Regions from separate parts of the Kitasatospora sp. NPDC002227 genome, predicted to be linked through region 1. Evidence: predicted binding sites of a transcription regulator. Region 1 holds the regulator's gene; the other holds the start of a gene.
The links. Region 1 encodes HspR, which represses chaperone genes until heat shock. Its sites were predicted from a motif close to TTGAGNNNNNNNNNCTCAA; they were not measured.

Region 1 (7,434 bases):
CGCGAAGACGAGATCGGCGCTCTGCAGGGCGCGGAAGTCCGAGGGCACCCGCGGCTCCGGCGCCTTGCCCGCCACCGACCAGGCGTCGCTGTGGTGCGCGCTGTAGACGGCGGCGCCGCTGCGCAGCAGCGTCGAGCGCAGGGTGGTCAGCCGAGTCCGGCTGGCCAGCGTCACCACGCTGTCGGCCGGGCCGGTCAGCCGCATGAGCGGTGCGGCCAGGAACACCCGAGCGCGCCGACCCTCGGGGGCCTGGGTGGCGCGGTCGCGCAGATAGGGCTCACTCATGTCGACTCCGGGGGAGGAAGGGCGGGGGCGCTGACAGCTGGAGCCGACGGAGCGGTAGGGAGATTCGCCCAGTTGGCGCGGTGCCGTGCCGGTTCGGTGGTGATCCTCGGGACGAGCTGTCGCAGGACTGACAGAGACCGCGTCAGCACCAGGGAGATGGCGGACTGCTCCTGGTGAGACGTGCTGATCGTCCAACGGCTGGAGCCGGTACGTCCACTGACACATGGTGGCATCTGGCTGCCTGGCAGCGAGATGACGCACCTAGCAGAAAGCGGGCGCAGTGACAGTAGCCCTCACAGTGAGGCATGATCTGAGCTAATGTTCGAGGCTTCATTTTTCGTGAGGCATAACCCCGAGGAAGGATTTGGTCGCAATGTCTCGCATGCGCCGCTTTGTTCGCTTCGTCGCCGTGCCGCTGGCCCTGGGTGCGGCGGTGTTGGCCGGCAGCAATCTGGCACAAGCCGCAGACAGCGCCTGGACGAAGGCCACGAAGGTCGTCTCGGCCGACCAGTCAACGGCCAAGGGGCTGCCCACGACGGTGTCTCCGCTGGACTCGGCCTGGACCTGAGTCCTACGGTCCTGCTGTTCCCACCCGGGCGAACGGGGCGTCCGGGCGATGACAGGTCACCCGAAGGCTTCGGTGGACTCGATGGCCTCGGGGTTGGTGCGGGCCAGGACGTAGCCGAGTTGGAAGAGCGACTCGACGTGGTACTCCTCGCGCATCTCGGCGATATGGCGGGCCAGGGTGCGTTCGCTGATCCCCAGGCGCCGGGCGATAACGCGGTGGTTGATCCCCTTCAACAGGAGATCGATGATCGTCTGGCGAAGCCGGGAAACGACTTGAGGTGGAACTGTCCGTGTTCCGTCAAAATCTAGTCCTCGGCTCCAGTTCCGCTCGAATACCTCCTCGACGACGTAGCTGATGACGGCTTGGTCATGAATGAACGCGGCCAAGTTGAGATCTTCGGCCACCGGAATCACGGCGGTTCGGCGATCGATGACGATAAGCCGCGTGTAGGGCTCGTCGAGCGTCCGGACTTGACCACCGTGCTCGGCTATCGAGGCAACATAGTCCCGCGTCGCCGGGTGGTACCGCGTGCTCGGGTGGTAGATCGTCCGGATGTCCGCCCCGCGGCGCAGCATTTCGAGGTCCCGGTCGATCACGCCGGCCAGTGCCTCCGGCGGCCGCGGCCCGCCCGGTTGGGCAGCGAGCATCTCTTCTCTGCAGCTGCTGACCAGCTGGCCCAACCGTTGGTTGATCAGGACTTTGCCACGGACATACTCGATCGTTCCGCCGGTCTGCTCGGGTACGCGGAATGATTCGGCCAGTTCCTGGAGTTCGGTGGGCAGGGACACAGCCCGGTTGAGCAGGTCCAGAGCCTTCCGCTGCCAGGCGGTGCTGAGGCGGACGGACAGTTGCCCGGGGTCGACGGCGACCAGGACTTCCGGGTTGTCGGTGTCCGGGACGAGCAGGCCGATGTCCGTCAGTTCGTGCAGGCAGCCGCGCACGGCCCCATCGGCATCGGCCGGATGGAGTCGGCCATGGGACCGTATGACCGATCGGTAGAGCTCCCGGGCCTCGGCGGAGAGCACTCCCAAGCCGCCTGAAGTGAGCCCTGGCTCGTCCGTCTCAGTCATTTGGGCTCCTTGCCGTCGGCTGCATGGATGGACGGGTGGCGTGCGCCCAACGGGGATCATATGGGGCTGTGCCCATGGACGACCGGGAGTACCGAATTTGCCGCCGTCATCATGACTCGGTCGCACTCTCTCACCACGACTGAGCCGCCGACACCCCCTGACCGAAGGGTATCGGCGGCTCCCGGCGTGCGGTCGGGCGGTGGTCAGCGCTTGGGGCGCCAGACGACCAGGGCGCTGGACTGCTGGACCTGCTGGTAGGGGACGAGGTCGCGGCGGTAGGAGGCGTGGACGGCGGCCTCGCGCTGCTGGAGGGCGGTGGCGGCGCCGTCGAGGGAGGCGGCTAGTTCGGTGATCCGGGACTGGAGTGCGGCGACCTGGTTCTCGAGCTCGATGATCCGCTTGATGCCGGCCAGGTTGATGCCCTCGTCCTGGGAGAGGCGCTGGACCTCGCGCAGCTGCTGGATGTCCCGGGCGGAGTAGCGGCGGCCGCGGCCGGCCGTGCGGTCGGGGCAGACCAGGCCGAGGCGGTCGTACTGGCGCAGGGTCTGGGGGTGCAGGCCGGAGAGCTCGGCGGCCACCGAGATGACGTAGACGGGTGTCTCTTCGGTGAGCTGGTAGGAGACCCGGGGGGCCGAGGAACGGCGGGTGCCGCCGGGCAGGCCCTCGCCGAGACCGGGGCCGATGGGGTCCTGGTTCATCTGCATCTGGTCACGCTCCCTCCGCCGCCCGGAAGAGGTCGGCTCGTGGGTCGTCCGAGGCGGTGGCCTCGCGGTACTGCTCCAGGGCCGTCAGGGCGTCGCCCTCGACGCTCTTCGGGACCGCGACCTCCACGGTGACCAGCAGGTCGCCGCGGGTGCCGTCCTTGCGGGTGGCGCCCTTGCCCCGGGCGCGGAGGGTGAGTCCGTTGGCGCTGCCCGCCGGGAGGCGGAGCTTGACCGACGGGCCGGCCAGGGTGGGCACCTCGATGGTGCCGCCAAGTGCCGCTTCGGGGAAGGACACCGGCACGGTCACGGTCAGGTTGTCGCCCTTGCGGCCGAAGACCGGGTGCGGGTCGACGTGCACGGTGACGTAGAGGTCGCCGGGCTGGCCGCCGCGCTCGCCCTGGGCGCCCTTGCCCTTGAGCCGGATGCGCTGGTCGGCCTGGACCCCGGCCGGGATGCGGACCTGCATGGTGCGCGCCGAGGAGGCCCGGCCGCTGCCGTGGCAGACGGCGCAGGGGTCGTCGACGAGCATGCCGCGGCCGCGGCAGTCCCGGCAGGGCTCGGAGAGCGCGAAGGCGCCCTGGCCCCGGCTCACGGTGCCCGCGCCGACGCACGTGGGGCAGACCCGGGGCGTGGTGCCGGCCTTGGCGCCGGTGCCGGAGCAGACCTTGCAGGGCGCCTGACTGGTCATCCGCAGCGGCACGGTGGCGCCGTCCACGGCCTCCTCGAAGGAGAGCGTCACCTCGGTCTCGACGTCCGCGCCGCGGCGCGGCTGGGCCGCCCGGCCGCCGCGGTTGAACAGGCCGCCGAAGACGTCGCCGATGCCGCCGCCCTGGTTGGCGGAGCCGGAGAAGAGGTCGCCGAAGTCGAAGGAGGCGCCGCCGCCGGGCCCGCCGGAGCGGAAGCCGCCGGAGCCGAACAGGCTGCGGGCCTCGTCGTACTCCTTGCGGCGCTTGTCGTCCGAGAGCACGTCGTACGCCTCGGAGATGTCCTTGAAGCGGTCCTCCGCCTTGGCGTCGCCCTTGTTGGCGTCCGGGTGGAACTCCCGGGCCAGCTTCCGGTACGTCTTCTTGATCTCGGCGGTGGTGGCGTCCTTGGGCACACCGAGGACCTTGTAGTAGTCCTTCTCCACGTAGTCCTTGGCGCTCATGCCTGCCACAACCTCCGAAAGTGTTTCACGGTACGCCGCTGCGGAGCCGTTCGTCGTACCTGACGACGTACGACTCCGCAGCGCACAGATTGTCAGCTTTCGGCGGAGCCGTCAGCCTTCTCGCCCGAGGGCTTGGCGGGCTTCTCCGCGTCCGAGGACGCGGCACCCGGCTGGGGCTCGGCCACGGCGACCATCGCCGGGCGGATGACCCGCTCGCCGATCCGGTAGCCCGGCTGGAGGATCTGGACACAGGTGTCCTCGGTGACGTCCGAGGAGTAGCTGTGCATCAGTGCCTCGTGCAGAGTCGGGTCGAAGGGCTCGCCCTCCTTGCCGAACTGCTGCAGGCCCAGCTTGGCGACGACCGTCTCGAGGTTGTCCGAGACGGACTTGAAGCCGCCCGTGACCTCGCCGTGCTCGCGGGCCCGGCCGATGTCGTCCAGCACCGGGATCAGGGCCTCCAGGATGTTGGAGACCGCGATCTCACGGACCGTGAGCCGGTCGCGCTCGACCCGCTTGCGGTAGTTCTGGTACTCGGCCTGGAGCCGCTGCAGGTCGGCCGTACGCTCGGTGACCTCGCGCTGCGCTGCGGCGAGCTCCTCCGCGGCGCCGCCCGAGACCGCCTCCTCGGCGGCCTTCAGGACGGCCTCCTCGGCGGAGTCGTCGCCGGGCTTGTCGCCCTGCGGCTTCTCCGTCATGCCTTGTCACCCTTCGGCTTCTCGTCGTCCACGATCTCGGCGTCGACGACGTCGTCCTCGGCCTTGGCCGAGGCCTCGTCACCGGCCGGGGCGGCGGCGTCGGCGTTGGCGTACAGGGCGGCGCCGAGCTTCTGGGCGGTGGTGGAGACCTTCTCGGTCGCCTCGCGGATGGCCGCGATGTCCTCGCCCTTCAGGGCCTCCTTGAGCTCGGTGATCGACGTCTCGACCTCGGTCTTGACGTCGGCCGGGAGCTTGTCGGCGTTGTCGGCGATGAACTTCTCGGTCGAGTAGACGAGCTGCTCGCCCTGGTTGCGGGTCTCCACGGCCTCGCGGCGCTTGTGGTCCTCCTCCGCGTACTGCTCGGCCTCGCGCATCATGCGCTCGATGTCGTCCTTCGGCAGCGCGGAGCCACCGGTGACGGTCATCCGCTGCTCCTTGCCGGTGCCGAGGTCCTTCGCGCCGACGTGCATGATGCCGTTGGCGTCGATGTCGAAGGTGACCTCGATCTGGGGCAGGCCGCGGGGGGCCGGCGGCAGGCCGGTCAGCTCGAACATGCCGAGCTTCTTGTTGTACGCCGCGATCTCGCGCTCGCCCTGGTAGACCTGGATCTGCACGGAGGGCTGGTTGTCCTCGGCGGTGGTGAAGATCTCGGAGCGCTTGGTCGGGATCGTGGTGTTGCGCTCGATGAGCTTCGTCATGATGCCGCCCTTGGTCTCGATGCCGAGGGACAGCGGGGTGACGTCGAGCAGCAGGACGTCCTTGACCTCACCCTTGAGGACACCGGCCTGCAGGGCGGCGCCGATGGCGACGACCTCGTCCGGGTTGACGCCCTTGTTGGCGTCCTTGCCGCCGGTCAGCTCCTTGACGAGCTCGGCGACGGCGGGCATCCGGGTGGAGCCACCGACCAGGACGACGTGGTCGATCTCCGAGAGGGAGATGCCGGCGTCCTTGATCACGTTGTGGAACGGGACCTTGCAGCGCTCGAGCAGGTCGGAGGTGAGCTGCTGGAACTGGGCGCGGGTGAGCTTCTCGTCCAGGTGCAGCGGGCCCTCGGCCGAGGCCGTGATGTAGGGCAGGTTGATCGAGGTCTCCGAGGAGGAGGACAGCTCGATCTTGGCCTTCTCGGCCGCCTCGCGCAGACGCTGGAGCGCCATCTTGTCCTTGGACAGGTCGACGCCGTGGCCGGCCTGGAAGACCTTCACCAGGTGGTCGACGACCTTCTGGTCCCAGTCGTCACCACCGAGGTGGTTGTCACCGTTGGTCGCCTTGACCTCGACGACGCCGTCGCCGATCTCCAGCAGGGAGACGTCGAAGGTGCCACCACCGAGGTCGAAGACCAGGATGGTCTGGTCATCCTTGTCCAGGCCGTAGGCGAGGGCGGCGGCGGTCGGCTCGTTGACGATGCGCAGGACGTTGAGGCCCGCGATCTCACCGGCCTCCTTGGTCGCCTGGCGCTCGGAGTCGGAGAAGTAGGCCGGGACGGTGATGACGGCATCGGTGACCGTCTCGCCCAGGTAGGCCTCGGCATCCCGCTTCAGCTTCTGCAGGATGAAGGCGCTGATCTGCTGGGGGTTGAAGTCCTTGCCGTCCAGGTTGATCTTCCACCCGGTGCCCATGTGGCGCTTGACCGAGCGGATGGTGCGGTCCACGTTCGTGACCGCCTGGCGCTTGGCGACCTCGCCGACCAGAACCTCGCCGTTCTTCGCGAAAGCGACGACGGACGGCGTGGTCCGCGCACCCTCTGCGTTCGTGATGACGGTGGGCTCGCCACCCTCGAGAACGCTGACGACCGAGTTCGTCGTACCGAGGTCGATGCCGACCGCGCGTGCCATCGTGAATACCTCCACAGAAGAGTTGAGCTTTACAGGCTCAAGCATGCACGACGGTTCGTGTGTCGTCAACAGCTATGAGTCGAGGGGGCGCAACTTTACTGCGCGCTTATGCGTAACTTGAGCCAACCGGGTGAGCGTGCCCTTAGTGACTGCCGCCATACCCTGCGCATCTTCTGGCGGAGTACGGGCGACCGGTAGTGTCCGCCCCGGCCGGGGCAGTAAGTTACCGATGAGTACACTCGATTGACCCCTGTCGACAGAGCACCGACGCGAGCCCCTGGAAGCGGAGAGCCGATGCAGCTAGCAGCGATCCTCATCTCACTGAGCACGACCGTGGTCGGCGTGGCGCTGTTCGCTCGTGCGATCGCGTCGATCTACAAGTTCATCCGGTTGGGCCAGCCCGTCCCGAAGGGGGCGCGGATCAACGATCCGGTGGCCCGCACGGTGACCCTGATCCGCGAGTTCCTCGGGCACACCCGGATGAACAAGTGGGGCATCGTCGGCGTCGCCCACTGGGCCGTCGCCGTCGGCTTCTACGCGCTGATCCTCACCCTGGTCGGGGCGTTCGGCCAGCTCTTCGACGCCGACTTCGAAGTCCCGATCGTCGGTGACTGGACGCCGTACCTGGTGTTCCAGGAGGTGCTCGGCTTCGTCACCTTCCTCGGCATCGCGGTGCTCATCGTGATCCGCCAGCTGAGCCTGCCGAACAAGTCGGGCCGCAAGTCCCGCTTCGCGGGCTCGAACATGGGCTTCGCGTACTTCATCGAAGCGGTCATCCTGATCATCGGCGCGGCGATCCTGACGCTGCGCGGCATCGAGGGCGCGCAGCTGGGGGCCGACCACTACCAGGCCGCGTACGTGGTCTCGTACCCGCTGGTGAAGCTGTTCTCCGGCCTGAGCGTCGGTGCCCTGCACAACCTGCTCTGGGTGGTCGCGACCATCAAGATCTCGGTCTCCTTCATCTGGATGATCACGGTCTCGCTGAACACCGACATGGGTGTGGCCTGGCACCGCTTCCTGGGCTTCCCGAACATCTGGTTCAAGCGCAACGCCGACGGCGCCGTGGCGCTCGGCGCGCTGCAGCCGATGACCTCCGCCGGTGAGCCGATCGACTTCGAGGACCCGGCGGACGA
Region 2 (7,434 bases), on a different contig from region 1:
CCAGGCGGTGCTCGGCCGCCGAGTCGATGGTGGCGTCAAGCAGCGGGATGAGGGACTCGCCGCCCTCCAGCGAGAAACGCTTCTGCCCGACGTACTTGGTCTGCAGGAAGGTCTCGAAGGCCTCGGCGGAGTTCAGGCGGCGGAGGATCCGCAGCTGCTCCTCGCGCTCGGGCTTGGCGTACGGCTTCTCCAGGCGCTCCTGCAGCCACTTGCGCTGCTTCGGGTCCTGGATGTGCATGTACTCGATGCCGACGGTGCGGCAGTACGTGTTGCGCAGCAGGCCGAGGATGTCGCGGAGCTTCATCATCTTCTGGCCGCCGAAGCCGCCGACGGCGAACTCGCGCTCCAGGTCCCACAGGGTCAGCCCGTGCTCGACCACGTCGAGGTCCGGGTGGCGGCGCTGCTTGTACTCCAGCGGGTCGGTGTCGGCCATCAGGTGGCCGCGCACGCGGTAGGCGTGGATCAGCTCCATCACGCGGGCGGTCTTGTTGACCTCGTCCTCGTGCGTGGTGGCGACGTCGGTGGCCCAGCGGACCGGCTCGTACGGAATGCGCAGCGAGGCGAAGACGTCGTCGTAGAAGTTGTGCTCGCCGAGCAGCAGCTGGTGGATCGTGCGCAGGAACTCGCCCGAGGCCGCGCCCTGGATGACGCGGTGGTCGTAGGTCGAGGTGAGCGTCATGATCTTGGAGATGCCCAGGCGGGCCAGCGTCTCCTGGGAGGAGCCCTGGAACTCGGCCGGGTACTCCATGGCGCCGACGCCGACGATGGTGCCCTGGTTCTGCATCAGGCGCGGCACGGAGTGCACGGTGCCGATGCCGCCGGGGTTGGTCAGCGAGACGGTGACGCCGGTGAAGTCGTCCATCGTCAGCTTGTTGGCGCGGGCCCGGCGGACGATGTCCTCGTAGGCCTGCCAGAAGCCGAAGAAGTCGAGCGTCTCGGCCTTCTTGATGGCCGCGACGACGAGCTGGCGGTCGCCGTTGGGCTTCACCAGGTCGATGGCGAGGCCGAGGTTCACGTGGTCCGGCTTCACCAGGAAGGACTTGCCGTCCTTGACCACGTAGCTGTGGTTCATGCCCGGGTTGGCCTTGATGGCCTGGACCAGGGCGTACCCGATCAGGTGCGTGAAGGAGACCTTGCCACCACGGGCGCGCTGCAGGTGGTTGTTGATGACAATCCGGTTGTCGATCAACAGCTTCGCCGGGACGGCGCGCACGGAGGTCGCCGTGGGCACCTCCAGCGAGGCGTCCATGTTGGTGGCGACGGCCTTGGCCGGGCCACGCAGCGCGATCAGCTCGGGTCCCTCGGCAGCCGCGGCGGCGGGCGCCTGAGCGGCGGCCTTCGGAGCCGGGGGCGCGGCCGGAGCGGCGGCGAGCGGCGCGGGCGCCGGCTGGACCGGAGCCGCGGCGGCCGGTGCAGCGGGTGCGGGCGCCGGTGCGGCCTGCGCGGCAGCAGTCGGAGCAGGGGCGGCAACGGCGGTCGGCGTGGGGCCGGCCTGGGTCGCGGCCTGGGTCACTGGAGTCACCTCGGTACCGGGCTTGTAGTCGGCGAAAAAGTCCCACCAGGCTCGGTCGACCGAGTTGGGATCCTGGAGGTACTGCTGGTAGATCTCGTCGACGAGCCACTCGTTGGGGCCGAAGCCAGTGGAGCTTGCCGAGCTGACGGGGGTTTCAGGGTGTGGCGACACGGGGCAACCGCCCTCTTCCGCTTCCTTTTGGGATGGTGGACAGCGGGGATTAAGGCTACGCCTCTCCCGAGTGATCGCGCAGTCCCCAGCGGGCAGGCGTCGCCCAGATCACAGTGCCGACCGTTAATTTGGCTGGAAATCGACGTTAGGGATTTGTATCGGCGGGGAACGAGGGGTCTCTCCGTCGGTCTCAAATCTAGTCAAAACGGGACAAAGATGCCCGTGCGGGCCCGAACAGATGATCTGACGTAGTCGGATCGGCCCTTCTGTCCCAGTTCTGTGACAGATGTGCAGGTTACGGGCGGACCGGGGGCTCACCCGGGAGAGCGACCTCGATCCGGCAGCCCTTGGCGGACTCGGCGACCCGGATCCGCCCGCCGTGCAGATCGACCGCCCAGCGGGCGATCGCCAGGCCCAGACCGGTGCCACCGTCCGCACCCGGACCAGTGGCCGTCGCGGTGCCGCTGCGGCCGAAGCGCTCGAACACCCGCGACCTGTCCTGCACCGGGATTCCCGGCCCCTCGTCGGTGACGGCGAGCAGCAGCCCGCCCGGCTCCTCGCCCGGCGTGGCCAGCACCGTCACGGTGCCGCCGGCGGGGGAGTGCTTGCAGGCGTTGTCGACCAGGTTGGCCACCACCTGGTGCAGCCGCTCCGGGTCCGCGACGCCGGTCAGGTCCGGCGGATCGACCTCCAGGCGCAGCCGGACGTCGTCCCGCCGGCCGTACGCGCCGCCCGCCGTCGCACCGTCCACCGTCACACCGCGCAGCACGCCGTCCAGGAAGTCGCGCACCTCGAAGGGGCGGGCGTCCAGCGGCACCACGCCGCCGTCCAGCTTGGACAGGTCGAGCAGGTGGGTGACCAGCCGCCCGAGCCGCTCGGTCTGCTCCAGCGCGGCGCCCAGCGTCTTCGGATTGGGCTGGACCACGCCGTCCACCACGTTCTCCAACACGGCGCGCAGCGCCGCGATCGGTGTGCGCAGCTCGTGCGAGACGTTGGCCACCAGCTCGCGGCGGTGGCGGTCGGAGGCCTCCAGGTCTCCCGCCATCCGGTTGAAGGCCTCGGCCAGCTCGCCGATCTCGTCCCGCGAGGAGACCTCGACCCGGCGGCTGTAGTCGCCGCCGGTCATCGCGCGCGAGGCGGCCGTCATCTCGCGCAGCGGGGCGGTCAGCCCGTGCGCGAGGAACTGCATGAAGAGCAGCGAGGCGATCATCGAGAAGATCATGATGATCCGGATCTGGGTCTCGGACCTGGTCGCCACCACGGCCATGCCGGTGGCCAGGAAGACCGAGACGATCACCAGCAGGGCCAGCTTGCCCTTGATCGAGCGGAACGGGTCGAGCGGTCTGATGTCCGCCCAGACACGCCGGGCGGCGCGTGCGGCCAGCCCTCGGCGCGGGCCCTCGCCCGTGTCGTCCCCGTCGCGTTGCTGTGGAAAAGTCATGTCGCCTCTGAAGTCATCCCCCGCGAACGCTCCGGTGCTCCGGCTGTGACGCCTGGGACGTGGGCCCCCCGGTGGCCCGAACGCCCGGTGTCACTCACTGCGAGAGGGGTGCCTCCAGGGCGTACCCGACTCCGTGCACCGTACGGATCCAGCTCGCGCCGATCTTCCGCCGCAGCGCCTTCACGTGGCTGTCGACCGTGCGGGTGCCCGAGGCATCCGTCCAGTCCCAGACCTCGGCCAGCAGCTGCTCACGGGTGAGCACCGCGCGCGGCTGGGCGGCCAGGCAGGCCAGCAGGTCGAACTCGGTCGGCGTCAGGTGGACGTCGCCCGAGCCGAGCCGGACCCGGCGCTGGACGTGGTCGATCTCCAGATCGCCGAAGCGCAGGCTGCCGAGCGCGGGCGTACGGGCCGCCTGCTGGGCGCGCTCGACGCGGCGCAGCAGCACGTTGACCCGGGCCGCCAGCTCGCGCATGGAGAACGGCTTGGTCATGTAGTCGTCCGCGCCGACGCCGAGGCCGACCAGCAGGTCCGTCTCGTCGTCGCGCGCGGTCAGCATCAGCACCGGCACCGGCCGCTGCGCCTGGATCCGGCGGCACACCTCGAGGCCGTCGAAGCCGGGCAGCATCACGTCGAGCACGACGAGATCCGGCTGCCAGGTGTGGAAGCCGTCCACGGCACCGGGCCCGTCATGGGCCACGGCGACCTTGAAGCCTTCCGCGCCCAGCCGGGCGGCGATCGACTCGGCGATCGTGGGCTCGTCCTCGACGACGAGTACGCGTCGCTGCGTACTCACCGCACCGCTGCCGCTGTCCTGTTGAATTTCTGTCACGGTCACGCCACCGCCCCCAGGGCTACGGGCCGACTGCCTGTGGGGACAGCGGGCTCCGCTCGTAGTCGTCTTGTTCCGTCGTGGGCTGTGCCCCGCCAGCGAGCGTACGGACACCTCGCGTGTCCCGGCAGGTCAACCGGACATTTCCGGTCCGCGCAACTGGTGCCGACCCAGGTCAGGACGGGGCACGGGGCGATACCTTACCCGGCAAAAATATCGCCCGTAACGGTGCGTATGCCGCTGGAGGGGTGGCAGACTCCTGGGCTGCGGGGCTACTGGTCCGTAAACAGAGGGCGGCTTCGGGTCGGGCGGTGCGGCAGTTCTGCCGATCTTCACAGCTCGTCCTCAGCCGACTCTCAGAAGTGCCACGTAACGTGGGCACGACAAGTTGCCAGTGGCGGCGTTTCGGGGGGCCGGAACGGCTGGAGTGGAGGCGACATGTCGGATGTGCGGGACGACTTCACACTGCCCCGTGAGCCGGTGCCCCTCGCCGTCACCGTGGTGCCGTACGGCGGCCTCCGGTACGGCCTCCGGTACGGGGTGCTCGGGCGGGTGCTCGGCCTGATCCCCACGCCGCGGCGCAACCGCTTCGCGCTCGGCTACCTCGCAGTACTGCTCGGCACCACCCTCTTCTCCCGGCTCGCCGACCCCGATCTCGTGCACCGGCTGCAGGAGATCTCCAGCACCGACGGGCACAACCTGATCCACCGGCCGCTGGTCGCCCTCTTCTTCAGTGGCTGGTGGGTGGCCGGTCCGGCCTGGCTCCCCTATTTCTGGGGCTTCGCCCTCACCGTCGCGCCGCTCGAGCGCCGGGTCGGCCCCTGGCGGGCGGCCGGCGTCTTCGCCGCCGGGCACGTGGTCGGCACGCTCATCTCGCAGGCCGTGGTGGCCGTCGCGGTGGCCACCGGGAGCATCGGCGCGGACGCGCTCGACTCGCTGGACATCGGGGTCAGCTACGGCGTGCTCGCCAGCATCGGCGCGCTGGCCGGCCTGCTGAAGCCGCCCGGGCGGGTGCTCGCGCTCGCCGGCGCGGGGGCGATGATTCTGCACCAGATCGTGACCGGCGCGGACCTTGTCACCGATGTCGGCCATCCGGTCGCCCTGCTCGTCGGCATCGCCACCTGGCGGCGGCTCCGCCGCGGCCCCGGCGCACCCTTCCGCCTCCGGCGGCTCGCCCTCGCCGGGGCGTAAGCAAGAACAGGGGGCGCGAGGAACTGCACTGCCAGCCATGTGCGGCCTGCGGCCTACCGCTTCGCGCAGTTCCCCGCGCCCCTTGATAGTGCAACTGGTCCGCCGTGCGCCGATGCAGCGAGCTCCTTGGCTGGCCGCGCCGTTCCCCGCGCCCCTGGTGGTTGGCCTTTCGCTCAGAGTGAACAGTTCTCCGGGAACAATCGGCCCTCGCCAATCCTTAGTCAGGTCAACTCAACTTCGCTGACTGGGGAGAGATCATGGCTTCGACGTCCACTCCGCTCACTCTGCCCGTGCTGCCGCTCGACGACGAGGTCGTGCTCCCCGGCATGGTGGTGCCGCTGGACCTGAAGGACGCCGAGGTACGGGCCGCGGTGGAGGCCGCCCGGGCCGCCGCGCAGGGCGGGAAGCCGCAGGTGCTGCTGGTGCCCCGGCTGGACGGCTCGTACGCGTCGGTCGGCACCCTGGCGACCGTCGAGCAGGTCGGCCGCCTCGCCGACGGCGACCCCGCCGCGCTGGTGCGGGCCGTGCGAAGGGTGCGGATCGGCACCGGCACCACCGGGCCGGGCGCCGCGCTGTGGGTGGAGACCAGTGCGTTCCGCGAGTCCGACGCCGGGCTGCCGGTGGCCGGGCGGGCGGCCGAGCTGGTCCGGGAGTACAAGGCGCTCTCCACCCAGTGGCTGCGCAAGCGCGGTGCCTGGCAGATCGTGGACCGGGTCGCCCAGATCGAGGGCGTCGGCGAGCTCGCCGACAACATCGGGTACGCGCCCTTCGCCACCGCCGAGCAGAAGCTCAAGGTGCTGCTCGAGGCCGACCAGGTGGCCCGCCTGGAGTACGCGCTGGGCCTGCTGCGCGACCACCTCGCCGAGGAGGAGGTCAACGACACCATCCGCAAGGACGTGGAGGAGGGTGTCGCCAAGCAGCAGAAGGAGTTCCTGCTCCGCCGCCAGCTGGAGGCCGTCCGCAAGGAGCTGGCCGAGCTGAACGGCGAGGCCGTCGACGAGGAGGGCGACTACCGCGCCCGGGTCGAGGCCGCCGACCTGCCCGAGAAGGTGCGCGAGGCCGCGCTCAAGGAGGTCGACAAGCTGGAGCGCTCCTCCGACCAGTCGCCCGAGGGCTCCTGGATCCGGACCTGGCTGGACACCGTCCTCGAGCTGCCGTGGAACAACCGCAGCGAGGACGCGTACGACATCGAGGGCGCCCGCGCGGTGCTGGACGCCGACCACGCGGGTCTTGGTGACGTGAAGGACCGGATCGTGGAGTACCTGGCCGTGCGAAAGCGCCGGGCCGAGCAGGGGCTCGGGCTGGTCGGCGGCCGCCGTGGCGGTGCGGTGCTGGCGCTGGTCGGGCCGCCCGGGGTGGGCAAGACCTCGCTGGGCGAGTCCGTCGCCCGGGCGATGGGCCGGGACTTCGTCCGGGTCGCGCTCGGCGGCGTGCGGGACGAGGCCGAGATCCGGGGCCACCGGCGCACCTACGTCGGCGCGCTGCCCGGGCGGATCGTGCGGGCGATCAAGGAGGCCGGTTCGATGAACCCGGTCGTGCTCCTGGACGAGATCGACAAGGTCGGCTCCGACTACCGGGGCGACCCGGCGGCGGCCCTGCTCGAGGTGCTCGACCCGGCGCAGAACCACACCTTCCGCGACCACTACCTGGAGGTCGAGCTCGACCTCTCCGACGTGGTCTTCCTGGCCACCGCCAACGTGCTCGAGGCCATCCCCGAGCCGCTGCTCGACCGGATGGAGCTGGTGCGGCTCGACGGCTACACCGAGGACGAGAAGGTCGTCATCGCGCGGGACCACCTGCTGCCCCGGCAGTTGGAGCGGGCCGGGCTGGACCCGGCCGAGGTCACCGTCGAGGAGGGCGCGCTGCGGCTGCTCGCCGGGGAGTACACCCGCGAGGCGGGTGTGCGGAACCTGGAGCGCTCGGTGGCCCGCATCCTGCGGAAGATCGCCGCGCAGAGCGAGCTGGGCACGCTGGAGCTGCCCACCACGATCGGCGCGGCGGACCTGCGCGGCCTGATCGGGCGCCCGCACCACACGCCCGAGTCCGCCCAGGAGCCGGCCGAGCGGCGCACCGCCGTCCCCGGCGTGGCCACCGGCCTGGCCGTCACCGGCGCGGGCGGCGACGTCCTCTACATCGAGGCCTCGCTCGCCGACGCCGAGACCGGCGGCACCGGGCTGACCCTGACCGGGCAGCTGGGTGACGTGATGAAGGAGTCCGCGCACATCGCGCTCTCCTACCTGCGCTCGCGCGGCGCGGAGCTGGAGCTGCCGGTCACCGGCCTGCGGGAGC

Region 2: a site for HspR is predicted at 5,362-5,380, ahead of lon (endopeptidase La). Genes of this name have one in related genera too.

What each region holds. Positions count from the first base shown of each region.
Region 1 is NZ_JBEOWY010000011.1:45,154-52,587, forward strand. Features, by position in the region: gene ABT095_RS12515 (hypothetical protein) at 1-285, opposite strand, end outside; gene ABT095_RS12520 (hypothetical protein) at 659-853, shown strand; gene ABT095_RS12525 (helix-turn-helix domain-containing protein) at 910-1,923, opposite strand; gene ABT095_RS12530 (heat shock protein transcriptional repressor HspR) at 2,127-2,627, opposite strand; gene dnaJ (molecular chaperone DnaJ) at 2,632-3,774, opposite strand; gene grpE (nucleotide exchange factor GrpE) at 3,867-4,469, opposite strand; gene dnaK (molecular chaperone DnaK) at 4,466-6,301, opposite strand; gene ABT095_RS12550 ((Fe-S)-binding protein) at 6,596-7,434, shown strand, end outside.
Region 2 is NZ_JBEOWY010000010.1:195,706-203,139, reverse strand. Features, by position in the region: gene ABT095_RS12295 (multifunctional oxoglutarate decarboxylase/oxoglutarate dehydrogenase thiamine pyrophosphate-binding subunit/dihydrolipoyllysine-residue succinyltransferase subunit) at 1-1,684, opposite strand, end outside; gene ABT095_RS12290 (HAMP domain-containing sensor histidine kinase) at 1,980-3,125, opposite strand; gene ABT095_RS12285 (response regulator transcription factor) at 3,220-3,954, opposite strand; gene ABT095_RS12280 (rhomboid-like protein) at 4,393-5,145, shown strand; gene lon (endopeptidase La) at 5,403-7,434, shown strand, end outside.